DNA from 2 places in the Neorhizobium galegae bv. orientalis str. HAMBI 540 genome. Region 2 is predicted to be linked to the other one. Evidence: riboswitches for the same ligand, from Rfam matches in the RefSeq annotation. Region 2 holds a riboswitch; the other holds the start of a gene.
What was found. A riboswitch is a leader RNA that binds a small molecule or an ion and turns the genes downstream of it on or off. The one in region 2 is predicted to bind S-adenosylmethionine.

Region 1: linked by a shared signal. The riboswitch ahead of metA (homoserine O-acetyltransferase MetA) and the one ahead of RG540_RS00610 (O-succinylhomoserine sulfhydrylase) in region 2 are both predicted to bind S-adenosylmethionine.

What each region holds. Positions count from the first base shown of each region.
Region 1 covers NZ_HG938353.1:3,839,384-3,846,588, forward strand. The annotation lists gene RG540_RS31180 (methyl-accepting chemotaxis protein) at 1-714, opposite strand, end outside; gene RG540_RS18695 (aldose epimerase family protein) at 1,015-2,052, opposite strand; gene RG540_RS18700 (vWA domain-containing protein) at 2,149-3,330, opposite strand; gene metA (homoserine O-acetyltransferase MetA) at 3,343-4,263, opposite strand; SAM riboswitch at 4,322-4,399, opposite strand; gene RG540_RS18710 (AAA family ATPase) at 4,453-5,292, opposite strand; gene RG540_RS18715 (thiamine diphosphokinase) at 5,387-6,043, shown strand; gene RG540_RS18720 (ABC-F family ATP-binding cassette domain-containing protein) at 6,047-7,205, shown strand, end outside.
Region 2 covers NZ_HG938353.1:117,653-124,857, reverse strand. The annotation lists gene RG540_RS00630 (ABC transporter substrate-binding protein) at 1-476, shown strand, start outside; gene RG540_RS00625 (pyridoxal phosphate-dependent decarboxylase family protein) at 573-1,982, opposite strand; tRNA gene RG540_RS00620 (tRNA-Gly) at 2,154-2,227, opposite strand; gene RG540_RS00615 (2'-deoxycytidine 5'-triphosphate deaminase) at 2,281-3,375, opposite strand; SAM riboswitch at 3,449-3,527, shown strand; gene RG540_RS00610 (O-succinylhomoserine sulfhydrylase) at 3,572-4,756, shown strand; gene apaG (Co2+/Mg2+ efflux protein ApaG) at 4,917-5,309, shown strand; gene RG540_RS00600 (tannase/feruloyl esterase family alpha/beta hydrolase) at 5,425-7,011, shown strand; gene RG540_RS00595 (Hsp33 family molecular chaperone) at 7,049-7,205, opposite strand, start outside.

The DNA of each region.
Region 1 (7,205 bases), 930 kb from region 2:
CACGGAACCCTTGTCATAGGCCTCCTGAAGCTCGGCGCCGCTCAGGATCGGCTCGCCGCCAAAGGTGGAAGCCTGCTTGTCGAACTTGTCGGCACCCTTGGTGTAGAGCGCGACATAGGCGTTCGCTTCCTTGGTCAGGCGGGAGAAATAGGCATCGACGAGCTTCAGCCCGACATCCACCACACCGACGACCTTGCCGTCCGTGACGACGGGGGCGGTTGCAAACAGGCTGACGGCGGTGCGACCGGTCTCGATGCCGACCACCAGTTTCTTGTCGCTGAGCGAAGTCGCGACCATCTTGCGGCGTGCCTTGATGTTGTCGCCGAAGACATCCGGATCGTGCACGCGGGCAACCGCATCGGCCGCCGCGGTGCTGAAGGTGATCATTTCAAGCCCGCTCGCGTCCTTGACGCTCTTCATGCTGGCATAGCGGGAGAGCAGGCCCTGCCGATCGTTGGCGAGAATGAGCGGGGAAGTTTCCGGCAGGGAAGCGATCGTCAGCGCCAGCGCGGAAGCGGCACGCCCCTGGGCGGCCATGTCGTCCTGGATGACCGCGAGATCGCTATCAAGCTCCGTCTGCAGCGCCTGCTCGGTCATGCTCGACTGGCGTTCCCATGCAAGCCCGCCGATTACCACGCTCGCGAAAAGCACGGCTGCAAAACCGAAGAAGGTAAGCCGTCTCGACAATGGCTTCCTGATGCTGATCTCGTTCATATGTCCCTCGAATTGTGCTCTGCAAAAGCAAAGGGCTGCCGCCCGGCGGGTGGCAATGCCAATCCTGAAGAAAACTATGTCGAAATCGGTTGAAATTTAACTAATGTCAAAATCCCATTGCGTTCCACAATGTAAAACACGAGGCGGTAACTTTGCTCCGGAAACCGTGCGCCGCGGTAGCGTTACAACTGGAATCCACGGCTTACCGATTTTACATGGATACCGAAGCAAGCCCCGTTTGAATGACAAGAGTTATTTGAATGTGTCGGCATGAGCTGGTCCGGACGCGGCCCGCTGCGATCATTGTTTCGAAAAGACATAGTCGGTTTCCTGCCGCAACACCTCGCCCGGGCGCAGCACCGCATTCGGGAAGTTGGCGTGGTTGATGGCATCCGGCCAGACCTGGGTTTCCAGGCAGAACCCGGCAAAAGCCCCATATCGGCGGCCATCGAGGCCCGGCACGGGGATCTGCGACAGCTTGAAAGCGGCATAAAGCTGCACGCCGGGCTCGGTGGTGCGAACCTCCAACGACACGCCGGAATGGATGCTGCGCGCCAAAGCCACCGCACGTTTGGCCGTTCGCTCCGGCGACAGGCAGAAGTTATGATCGAACAGGACCTGAGCCTCGCCGTCGAACCGCTTCATCGGCCCCATGTCGCGCAGGTCGAAAGGCGTGCCCGCGACCGGCATCAATTCGCCGGTCGGCACCTGATTGTCGTCAAGGACGAGCACATGGTCGGCTGCGATCATGATGTCATGACCGAGCGCATCCTCGTGGCCGTCGAGGTTGAAATAGGTATGCTGGCAGATATTGGCGAGCGTCGGCTGATCCGTGGTGGATTGGTAGACGACGGAAAGAACGCCGTCACTTTTGAGTTGGTAGATCGCGGTGATCGTGCAGTTTCCAGGATAACCCGCACGGCCGTCGGGATCGGTGATCCGCAGCACCACCTTGTCGGCAGCATGCTCGACGATCGTCCAGTTGCTGCGGCCGATGCCATCCGAGCCGCCATGGAGATGGGTGACGCCCCGTTCGTTCAGTTCCAGCTGATATTGCTTCCCATCCAGCGTGAAGCGGCCACCGCCGATACGGTTGGACGAACGGCCGGGCGTCGCGCCGAAATATGGGGAATGCTTCAGATAGTCCTCAAACCGTCCGAAGCCGAGCACGAGCGGCGGCTGATGGCCGTCGAGCCGGAGGTCCTGGATCACCGCGCCCCAGGTGATGACACTGGCGGTGAGCCCGCCGCCGGAGATCCGGACACGATAGACGGTTTCGCCCTTTTCCGTGGTGCCGAAAACTTCGAAATTCTGGTCCGCCATATTCTGGTCCGCCATGAGACTGCTCCTCCACCAATATGTTTTGCGGCAAACTGCGCGATTTGACGGCAGGCCGCAACGCCGGTGACCGATAAAGTTCATGGAAAAGCAAAGTCAGCGGGTGAGCGCGCGCGTCGCCTGTTCCAACCCGCCGAGCGTCAGCGGAAACATCCGTTCGGTCATCAGCTGCCGCATCACCCCGATCGAGGTCGTATGGCTCCAATGGTCCTGCGGCAGCGGATTGAGCCAGACGCAGCGATGGAAGTGGTCGGTGACGCGCCTGATCCAGGCCTCGCCCGGTTCCTGGTTCCAATGCTCCACCGAACCGCCCGTATGGGTGATCTCATAGGGGCTCATCGAGGCATCCCCGACGAAGATCACCTTGTAGTCGGCGCCATAACTGCGGATGAGGTCGAGCGTCGGCGTCCGGTCGGCCCGGCGGCGGTTCTCTCGCCACACGCCTTCATAGAGGCAGTTGTGGAAGTAGAAATGCTCCATATGCTTGAACTCGGCGCGGGCTGCCGAGAACAGCTCTTCGACCACCCGGATATGGTCGTCCATCGACCCTCCGACATCGAAGAACATCAGCAGCTTCACCGCGTTGCGTCGTTCCGGCCGGGTCTGGACGTCGAGATAACCATGCTCGGCAGTAGAGCGGATCGTGCCCGGCAGATCGAACTCCTCGATCGCCCCTTCCCGCACCCAGCGGCGCAGCCGCTTCAGCGCAAGCTTGATGTTGCGGGTGCCGAGCTCCACCTTGTCATCGAAATCGGCGAACTCGCGCTTGTCCCAGACTTTTACCGCCCGGCGGTGACGGGACTGGTCCTGGCCGATCCGCACGCCTTCCGGATTATAGCCATAAGCGCCGAAAGGTGACATGCCGCCAGTGCCGATCCATTTCGAGCCGCCCTGATGCCGACCCCTCTGCTCCTCGAGCCGCTGGCGCAGGGTCTCCATCAGCTTCTCGAACCCGCCGAGCGACTCGACGAGCTTCTTCTCTTCGTCGCTCAGATGCTTTTCTGTGAGCTTGCGCAGCCATTCCTCAGGGATATTGGCGGCGTCCAGGCCAGGCTCCCCGGAGACCATTTCGAGCCCGCGGAAATAGGACGAAAAGACCCGGTCGAACTTGTCGATATGCCGCTCGTCCTTCACCAGCGCCGTGCGGGCGAGGAAATAGAAGGCCTCCACGTCGAAATCCGCGATCCCTTCTTCCACCCCTTCCAGAAGGTCGAGGAATTCCCGGAGTGTTACCGGGATCTTCGCTTCTTTGAGGTGAAGGAAGAAGGGAATGAACATCGCGTCGAAAACCTATTCGGTACCGATCTTCTCCGGATCATAAGGGGTCGTCTGGTAGATCTCGTTGATCCAGTTGCCGAACAGAAGATGTGCATGGCTGCGCCAACGGTTCAAGGGCGTCAGCGTGTCGTCGTTATGCGGGAAGTAGTTATGCGGCATCTTGATCGGTACGCCGGCATTGACGTCCCGGAAATATTCGTCGGCCAGCGAGGTGGAGTCGTATTCCACATGGTTGAACATGTAGAGCCGCTTGCCGGCCTTCTCGTGCACCAGGCAGATACCCATTTCCTCGGATTCCATCAGGATTTCGAGGTTCGGGTTCTTCTCGATATCGGCGCGGCGGACTTCCGTCCAGCGCGATACCGGCACCTGGAAATCGTCCGAAAAGCCGTTGAGATAGATCGAGGACGGCACGAGGTTGCGATGGCGATAGACGCCGAACGCCTTTTCCTTGAGCTCGTATTTCGGCACGCCATGGAAATGGTAGATCGCCGCCATCGCGCCCCAGCAGACATTCATGGTCGAATGCACGTTGGTCGCGGTCCAGTCGAGGATTTGTCTCATCTCGTCCCAATAGGTGACGTCCTCGAAGGGAAGTGTCTCGATCGGTGCGCCAGTAATGATGAAACCGTCGAACTTGCGGTGCTTCACCTCTTCCCAAGTTTCATAGAAGGAAAGGAGATGATCCTCCGACGTGTTCTTCGCCTTGTGGCCGCCGACGCGGATCAGCGAGAATTCGACCTGCAGCGGCGAGGCGCCGACGAGGCGCGCCATCTGCAGCTCGGTCTTGATCTTGTTCGGCATGAGGTTGAGCAGCCCGATCTGCAGCGGACGAATGTCCTGCCGCACCGCCATGGTTTCGGTCATCACCCGGACGCCCTCGGAAACGAGGGTGCTGTATGCGGGCAGCGTATCGGGAATCTTGATCGGCATGTCTCAACCCAACAAAAATAAAACCGGCGGCAAAATAAATCGCGACCGGTCCGTGGGAAGACATCTTCTCGCGGCCCTTTAGCGACTTTTTTAACGTGGCTGCAAGCCGGCCGGCCAAATCACCACGAATTCTCGAGAGTTCAAATACGCCTTGCTACAGGCCCCGTCAATGGGAGCAAAATCTTCCGCTTACCGCTCCCGCCGCGCCATGAAGGCCATTCGCTCGAAGAGATGCACGTCCTGCTCGTTCTTGAGGAGAGCGCCATGCAACTTCGGCAGCGCGTTCCGGGCGTCGCCGCGCAGATCCGATGGGTCGACATCGTCCGAGACCAGCAGCCGGATCCAGTCGAGCGCTTCGGAGGTCGAGGGCTTTTTCTTCAGCCCCGGCATCTCGCGGATCTCGTAGAATTGGGTGAGCGCATTGCGCACCAGCGCCTGCTTGATGCCGGGGTAATGGACCTCGACGATGCGGGCGAGCGTATCGACGTCCGGGAAGCGGATATAATGGAAGAAACAGCGGCGCAGGAAGGCGTCCGGCAGTTCCTTCTCGTTGTTGGAGGTGATGATGACAATCGGCCGGACCTTGGCGCACACCATTTCACCGGTCTCGTAGACATGGAATTCCATGCGGTCGAGCTCCTGCAGCAGGTCGTTCGGGAACTCGATATCCGCCTTGTCGATCTCGTCGATCAGCAGGACGAGCTTCCTGTCGGAGGCAAACGCCTGCCATAGCTTGCCGCGGCGGATATAGTTGGCCACGTCGTGGACGCGTTCGTCGCCGAGTTGGCTGTCGCGCAGCCGCGAGACGGCGTCGTATTCGTAGAGCCCCTGCTGCGCCTTGGTGGTGGACTTGATGTTCCACTCGATCAGATCGAGCCCGAGGGCGGCGGCCACCTGCCGCGCAAGCTCGGTCTTGCCGGTGCCGGGCTCGCCTTTCACCAGCAGCGGACGTTCGAGCCGGATCGCAGCATTGACCGCCACCATCAGATCCTTGTCGGCAATATAGTCAGCTGTACCCTGAAACTGCATCTCGTGATCCTGATCGGTAAACGCGCCGCAAACTAAAAGCTCACCCGCGGCGGTGCAACAGCTTTCCCTTTCCATCGGCTTTGCGCTATGGGCAATGCACATGACCCATTCGACCTTCACCATTCTGCTCGGCGGCAGTCTCACCGTCACCGACCGCCTGCGGGACGCGATCGACGGCAGCCGCTTCATCGCGGCCGACAGCGGCATGCGCCATGCGGTGGCGCTCGGCGTGAAGCCGGAACTCTGGGTCGGCGATTTCGACTCCTCGGATGCCGCGCTGATAGCGCAGTTCCCGGACGTCGAGCGACAGACCTACCCGCCCGCCAAGTCCGAAACCGACGGCGAGATCGCAACCTCGGAAGCGACCGACCGCGGTGCCACAAGACTGATCTTCGTCGGCGCACTCGGCGGCGAGCGCAGCGACCATGCGCTCCAGCACCTCTTTCACGCCATGGGCCTTGCCGAACGCGGCCTCGATATCCTGCTGACGTCAGGCGACGAGGAAGCCTTGCCGCTGCTGCCGGGCGCAAGGACGCTCGACCTGCCGAAGGGTTCGCTGTTTTCGGTCATCGGTTTTTCCGACCTGGAAGGGCTCGATATCATCGGCGCACGTTATCCGCTCGACAACTTCTCACTCCCCTTCGGCTCCTCGCGCACCGTCTCGAACGTTGCGGAAGGCCAGGTGGATTTCCATTTGAGGAAGGGCAAGGCCATGATCCTTGCCCGCCCCCACGACTTTACAGGAGCCTGACTGTTGGCGCCCCCAATTCTGAAACTTGACGATATTTTCCTGAGCTTCGGCGGCGCGCCGCTTCTCGCCGGTGCCGGCATGCAGGTGGAGCCGGGCGACCGGATCTGCCTCGTCGGCCGCAACGGTTCCGGCAAATCGACGCTGATGAAGATCGCCGCCGGCATGGTCGAGCCCCAATCGGGCGAGGTGTTCCGCCATCCCTCCTCGACCATCCGCTATCTCGAACAGGCGCCGGATTTCGCCGATTATTCGACGGTGCAGGCCTACGCCGAAGCGGGCCTTGGCCCGGGCGACGATCCCTACCGCGTCACTTACCTGCTCGAACATCTGGGCCTCACCGGCCAGGAACACCCGAACACGCTCTCCGGCGGAGAATCCCGACGCGCAGCACTGGCCCGCGTCATGGCGCCCGAGCCGGACATCCTGATGCTCGACGAGCCGACCAACCATCTCGACCTGCCGACCATCGAATGGCTGGAAGAGGAGCTGCGCAAGACGAGAAGCGCGCTGGTGGTGATCTCGCATGACCGTCGCTTCCTCGAAAAAGTCTCGAATGCCACGGTCTGGCTCGATCGCGGCACCTCGCGACGCCTGAACCGCGGTTTCGGCGATTTCGAAGCCTGGCGCGACGAGGTGCTGGAGGCGGAAGAGCTGGAACAGCACAAGCTCGGCAAGGCGATCGAGCGCGAGGAGCACTGGCTGCGCTACGGCGTGACGGCCCGCCGCAAGCGCAACATGCGCCGCCTCGGCGAGCTTCACACGATGCGCGGCAATTACCGCGGTCACAAGGGGCCGCAGGGCACGGTGCAGGCGAGCGTCAGCGAAGGCCGCGAATCCGGCAAGCTGGTCATCGAGGCCGAGTTCATCACCAAAAATTATGACGAGCGGATCATCGTCGCGCCGTTCTCGATCCGCGTGCATCGCGGCGACTGCATCGGTCTCGTCGGCCCGAACGGCGCCGGCAAGACCACGCTCCTGAAAATGCTGACCGGCCAGCTGGCGCCCGACACCGGTACCGTCAAGCTCGGTACAAATCTGGAAATCGCGACACTCGACCAGAAACGCGAGGATCTGGACCCCGAGGACACGCTGTCCCATTATCTGACGGATGGACGCGGCGAGACGCTGCTGGTCAACGGCGAACAGCGGCATGTCGCAGGCT
Region 2 (7,205 bases):
AGACGGTGGACGTCAAGAAGAGCCATGTCGGTCTGACATTGATCCGCGAGAGCACCATCCGCCACAAGAGCTTCACGGATCGCGCGCCTAAACTCGGTGGTCTGATCGAGTTCTACCGTTCCCCGGCTCGCGTCCAGTGGTCGCCGACCGGCACGAACGTGCCTGACTATCCGAAGCTCGCGCAGCTCTGGTGGCAGGCAATCGGCGATGCGTCGTCGGGCGCCAAGACCGCCCAGGCGGCCATGGACTCGCTTTGCTCCGAGCAGGAAAAGGTCCTGCAGCGCCTGGAGCGCGCCAAGGTCCAGGGCGACATCGGACCGAAGCTCGCCGAAGAACACGATCTCGCGTATTGGAACAAGGATGCCGTCGCGAAAGGCAACCTCGCTCCGCAGCTCAAGATCGCAGCCGAGAAAGAGAAGCCCGTTACCGTCAACTACGACGAACTTGTAAAGAGCTGGGCTGACACCAAGAAGTAAGCCGGTTCGCCGGGCGCTCAGGGCGCCCGGCGACCACCGACTGCAAAGTCTCCGTCCGCCAGCGCACCTGCTGCTGGGCGGAGTGCCTGCCGCAGTTTAGTTGTCCAACCGCTCATTCCGGAACGCTGCCGACACCGTCTCCGCAGCCAGCATCGCCGTGTTTGCGTCAGTCTGATAGTTGCTTACAGAAATCCGCATGACGTCGATCCCTCTCCACTTGGCTCCTGTCACGAAAATCGTTCCTTCGCGCTGTAGCCGCGCGATAGTTCGTCTCGTTATATCTTCGGCATCGGTTGCCGAGAGATCCGAGCCGAAGCGGCAGATCACCTGGTTTAGGTCGACGTCGTTCAAAATCTCGACGCCCGACTCGCGCGACAGATGCTCGGCAATGATCCGCGCGGAGGAACAACAGCCTTCGACGAGACGGGCGATGCCGTTTCGGCCGAGATGCTTCATCATTGCCCAAGTAGCAAAACCGCGTGCTCGTCTTGAAAGCTCCGGCACATAATGTGACGGGTCACGCTCTCCCTCTGCGGCAATGGGGAGGTAACTGGCAGCGATCGTCATGGCGCGGCGATGGGCGACTTCGTCCCTTACAATCGCATAACCACTATCATAGGGGGTCTGGAGCCACTTATGGCCGTCGGTGGCCCAGCTATCGGCCAACTCCACTCCGGGACAAAGGTGCCGCGTCGAAGGGGAAGCTTTGGCCCACAGGCCAAATGCGCCATCCACATGCACCCAGGCATCCCTGCTTCGGGCGACCGGGATAAGTTCGGCGAACGGATCAAAGGCCCCCGTGTTGAGCTGTCCGGCCTGAAGGATGGCGATCGTTGGACCAGCCGTTTTATTGACCGCTTCCTCGAAACGGCTGGCAAGGATACGTCCCTGCGGATCGGTGGCTACCCTGACAACGCGGTCATGCCCAAGCCCCAGGAACTGCAAGGCTGAAAAAACCGTCGTGTGGGCATCGTCACCGATGATAACGGTGATCGGCGGCGCGCCGAAAAGCCCGTCTGCATCGGCGTTCCAGCCGACTCGCCGAAGCACTTCGCCTCTCGCGGTGGCCAGACAGCTGAAGTTGGCGACAGTCGCTCCTGTCACAAAGCCCACGGAAGATTGCGCAGGCAGGCCGAGAACGTCCAGGAGCCAGGTGGCTGCCACCTTCTCGAAGGATGCGGCGGCAGGAGACGCTGTGTGATTGCCCGCGTTTTGCCCCCAGGCGCTCGTGAGGAAGTCTGCCGCCACGCCCATCGGATGAGAGCCACCAATCACCCAGCCAAAAAAAGACGGCCCGGTCGTTCGGTGGAGCCCCGGCTCTGCCTTTTCCACGAGCTGCAGAAGGACGTCTTCCATCGACAGCGTCTCCTCCTGGAGGTCTTCGACGAGCGTCGCCAGGCATTCCTGGTATTGCAGTTGCGGCCGGTGGAGTTGAGGGTCGACATGGCGGAAGCCGGCGGCCAGATGCGCCGCCTGCGCGAAAAGTGCGTCTATGCCGTCGGCCATGGACTGCGTCCCCGTGTCATCGCGACTGTGATGGCGGCTTGTAATGCATGCTGTTGGGATCGGAGCTCCCTGCGCCAACTTACCACGCGATGGTCAATTCCGCTAACCTGGCCGTCCATCATCAAGCGACGGGAAATCGCTGATAGTCTACAGGCCGGACAAAGGGGAAAATGGAGCGGGTGAAGGGAATCGAACCCTCGTATTCAGCTTGGGAAGCTGCTGCTCTACCATTGAGCTACACCCGCGTCAGGTTTCAGACTTCCAACAGACGGCCTCGCCTGTCAAGCCGGAGGTGGGGTCAGGCGCGAAAATGCTTGGACAGTTTGAGGCCCTGGGCCTGGTAGTTGGAGCCGAGGCCCGTGCCGTACATGCCTTCGGGCTTGTCCATCATGTGTTCGTAGACTAGGCGGCCGACGATCTGGCCGTCTTCGAGGATGAAGGGCACTTCGTGGCTGCGCACTTCGAGCACCGCCCGGCTGCCCCGTCCCCCTGCCGCCTCGTGGCCGAAGCCCGGATCGAAGAAACCGGCATAGTGGACGCGGAACTCGCCGACCAGCGGATCGAAGGGCGTCATCTCAGCGGCATAGAGCGGCGGCACGTGCACCGCCTCGCGCGAGACGAGGATATAAAATTCATCCGGATCGAGGATCAGTTCGTTGCGGCCGCGGCTGTAAAGCGGTTCCCAGAAATCGAAGATGTCGTGCTGGGCCTTCTTGTCGACGTCGACGACGGCCGTGTGGTGTTTGCCGCGATAACCGATCAGGCCGACGCTGTCGCCGGAAAGGTCGATCGACAGGGCGATGCCGCCGCCCGAGACATTTGGCTTGGCGGATGCGACCAGGGTTTCGTCGTTGTGGAGTTGCAGAAGGTCCGGCTCACTCAGCAGCGCATTGCCGACCCGGAAGCGGATCTGCGACAGACGCGAACCGCGGCGCACCACGATCGGGAACGTACGGGGCGAGATTTCGAGATAGAGCGGCCCGGAATAACCGGTCGGGATCTTGTCGAACTCCTGGGCGTAATCGGTGATGACGCGGGTAAAGATGTCGAGCCTGCCGGTGGAGCTTTTCGGATTGGCGGAGGCAGACATATTGGCCGGCAGATCGAGCCGTTCCATCAGCGGCACGATGTAGACGCAGCCGGTTTCCAGCACGGCGGCGTCGGAAAGATCGATAACGTGCAGCTTGAGGCGATCGAGCTTATCGGAGACCAGGCTCGTCGGGCCCGGCATGAAGCTGGCGCGGACGCGAAAAGCCTTGGCACCCAAGCGCAGGTCCAGGCTTGCCGGCTGGATCTGGTCCCGGTCCAGCTCACGTTCGGAAATCAGCCGTCCACTGTCGAAAAGCGCCGCGATCGCGCGGTCCGCCAAAATTCCCGTTTCGCGAGCCATCATGTCTCTCTCAAGTTTTCGAGGCGACAAAACCAAATGCGAGCCATTGACGCAAGCGGGACGCGGCGCTATGCCAATCTTATCCCGTGGTGATTTGGCCGGTCGGCTTGCAGCCACGTTAAATAAGTGGCTAAAAAGACCGGGTGCGAAACCGGTCTGCTTATGCGACCGGTTTTTTTGTTCTGAATGGGGAACACGCATGACTAAGAATTGGCGCCCGGCAACTCAACTCGTACACGGCGGCACGCTGCGCTCGCAATATGGCGAAACGTCGGAAGCGATCTTCCTGACACAGGGTTTCGTCTATGACACGTCTGAAGCAGCGGAAGCGCGCTTCAAGGGCGAGACCGACGGCTTCATCTACGCGCGCTACGGCAGCCCAACCAACGACATGTTCGAGAAGCGCATGTGCATGCTGGAAGGCGCCGAAGACGCCCGCGCCACAGCGTCCGGCATGGCTGCCGTTACCGCCGCGATCCTTTGCCAGCTGAAGGCCGGCGACCATATCGTCGCTGCCCGTGCCCTGTTCGGCTCCTGCCGCTGGGTGGTCGAGACGCTCGCTCCGAAATACGGCATCGAATGCACGCTGGTCGACGGGCGCTTCCTGGAAAACTGGGAAAAGGCGATCACCCCGAAGACCAAGGTGTTCTTCCTGGAGAGCCCGACCAACCCGACGCTCGAAGTGGTCGATATCGCCGGCGTCGCCAAGCTCGCCAACCAGATCGGCGCCAAGGTCGTCGTCGACAACGTGTTTGCGACCCCGCTCTACCAGAAGCCGTTGGAACTCGGCGCGCATATCGTCGTCTATTCGGCCACCAAGCATATCGACGGCCAAGGCCGCTGCCTCGGCGGCGTCGTGCTATCCGACAAGGCCTGGATCGACGAGAACCTGCACGACTATTTCCGTCATACGGGCCCGGCCATGTCGCCGTTCAATGCCTGGACGCTGCTGAAGGGCATCGAAACCCTGCCGCTGCGCGTCAAGCAGCAGACCGAGAGCGCCTCGAAGATCGCCGACTTCCTCGCCGACCAAAAGCAGGTCGCAAAGGTCATCTATCCGGGCCGCAAGGACCATCCGCAGGCCGATATCATCGCCCGGCAGATGAAGGCCGGCTCGACGCTCGTCTGCTTCGAGCTGAAGGGCGGCAAGGACGCGGCCTTCAAGCTGCAGAACGCGCTGGAGATCGTCAGGATTTCCAACAATCTCGGCGATTCCAAGAGCCTGATCACCCATCCGGCGACGACGACCCATAAGAACCTGACGGACGAGGCCCGTGCCGAACTCGGCATTTCGCCCGGCACCGTGCGTCTGTCGGCCGGCATCGAGGATACCGACGACCTGATCGAGGATTTCGCTCGGGCGCTTTCAAAGGCCGGCATGTAAGCCTTGGCTTTCCGGGGTGGTGGATCGACCAGAAATTCACCATCCCGGTTATCCTTAACTTCAACTAATGCCCATACTCGGTTGTTCAAACCGCGAGAATTCTTGACGTTGCGGCGCCTCTGTACAATATCGAACCAAGTTAGATTTGTTGAGGTGTCGCATGTATCGCGCCCGGACAAGAGATATCGATGTCGCCGTCGAGCCCTATTATCTGGAGGAGCAATCCAATCCGGAAGAGAGCCGTTATGTCTGGGGCTATCGCATCGTCATCGAAAATCATTCGTCGCTCACCGTGCAGCTCGTGCATCGCTACTGGAACATTACCGACCAGAACGGCATCGTCGACGAAGTGGACGGGCCTGGTGTCATCGGTGAACAGCCGCGGCTGAAGCCCGGCGACAGCTACGAATATTCTTCGGGCTGTCCGCTCGACACCCCATCCGGCCTGATGTTCGGCCACTACGACATGCAGACAGACGACGGCGAAACCTTCGAGGTGACGATCCCGGCTTTCTCGCTGGATTCACCAGGCCTGATGCGCGTCCTCAACTAGACCGCGCCACCGACGACAACCTACAGGTTATGGGTGGCGGCGGTTTTTCTATTTGTTACCCCTTTCCTCCTGCGGCATCTTGGCTCCGTCAAACGGTCTTTGGGAGGAGTACTTGATGACACGATCCACTTCGCCGGTCATTCTGCTGGTGTCCTGCGCGTTAATGACGCTTACGGCCTTTACGCCAGGGCTCGCACAAAACAAAAGCAGTTTCATCGATCAGAAGGACAGGCCGGATTTCGCTTCCGCCACCGTCTCGCCGCAGATCGCCTGCGGCATGCTGAACAGCCAATCCTTTGCCGAGGTCGCGACGCTGAAAGCCACGCATGTCGCGAGCGTCGGCAACGTGCCAGGTCATTGCCAGGTGACGGGCTATATCCGGCCGCAGGTCCGTTTCGAAATCACCCTTCCGGACAACTGGAACCGCCGGCTCTACATGTTCGGCAATGGCGGGTATGCCGGCGAAGACCTTGCCGCGGCGTCGCGGATCGCCACCCGCAATGCGGCACTTACGAAAGGCTTTCTCACCGTCCAGCAGAACACCGGCCATGATGCGGTCACCTACAAGCTCGGGGATTTTGCACAAGACCTTGGCCTCTTGATCGACTACGGCTCACGCGCGGTGCATCTGACGGTCGACACGGCCAAGACGATCGCCGCGCGCTATTACGACCGGCATCCCTCCTTCTCCTACTGGGACGGCTGCTCGACCGGTGGACGCCAAGGGCTGATGGCGGCGCAACGGTATCCGGCCGATTTCGATGGCATCCTCGCCGGAGCGCCAGTCCTCGATCTCACCAATACGCAGATCTGGGGCGTCTGGAATGCACGAGCGCTCCTCAAGGCTCCGATCAGCCGGGCCCAGCTTCCGGTGCTCGCCAAGGCGGTGATGGACAAATGCGATGCGATCGACGGTGCCAAGGATGGGCTGATCGCCGATCCGCGCCAATGCAATTTTGATCCGGCCAAGGACCTGAAGATCTGCGAGGCCGGCGGTTCTGACTGCTTCACGCCTGCGCAGGTGGACACGCTGAAGACGCTGGCGGGCGGAGTGAAGATCAAGGGAGAGACGATTTTCCCCGGCGTGCAGTTGGGCACCGAGGGTGTCGATCCGAGCGGGGTCAGCGGCTGGGACATGTGGATGGTATCGGAGCAGGGGCCGAGCCGGCAGCTGGCCTATGGCGAGACCTTCGTCAAGAACATGGCGATGCTGCCCGCCTCCGGAAAAGCGATCGACTGGAAGACCTTCGACTTCGATGCCGAATATCCGAAGATCGGCGCCATCCGAGAGATCGTCGATGCGACCAATCCGGACCTCAGCGAGTTCCAAAAACGCGGCGGGCGGATGATCACCTATTTCGGCTGGTCGGATCCGGCGCTGAACCCGATGATGGGCGTGAACTATTACGAAGCCGTCCGCAAGCAGATGGGTGCCGACCGGACAGCGGAATTCTACCGGCTATTCATGGTGCCCGGCATGTTCCATTGCACCGCGGGCTACGGCACTGATGCCTTCGACGCTTTCACGCCGCTGATGGACTGGGTGGAAAACGGCAAGGCACCCACGGTGATCCAGGCAAGCCAGATCAAGGACGGCAAACCGGCGATGACCCGGCCGCTCTGCCCCTACCCGCAATCGGCCAAATATTCCGGCAACGGCGATGTGAAGGATGGCGCCAACTTCGAATGCAAGATGCCCTGAAACGAAAACGGCGGGAGGAAACTCCCGCCGTGTGACTTCAGGCTGCAGCGAATTCATCCGCCTTGTAGCGATAGGTGGTCGAGCAGAACTCGCAGGTGACAGCGATCTCGCCGTCTTCCTCGCTTGCCTCGATCTCCTCAGCGCTGAAGCCCGAGAGGATGCCCTTGATCTTGTCGCGCGAACAGCTGCAGCGG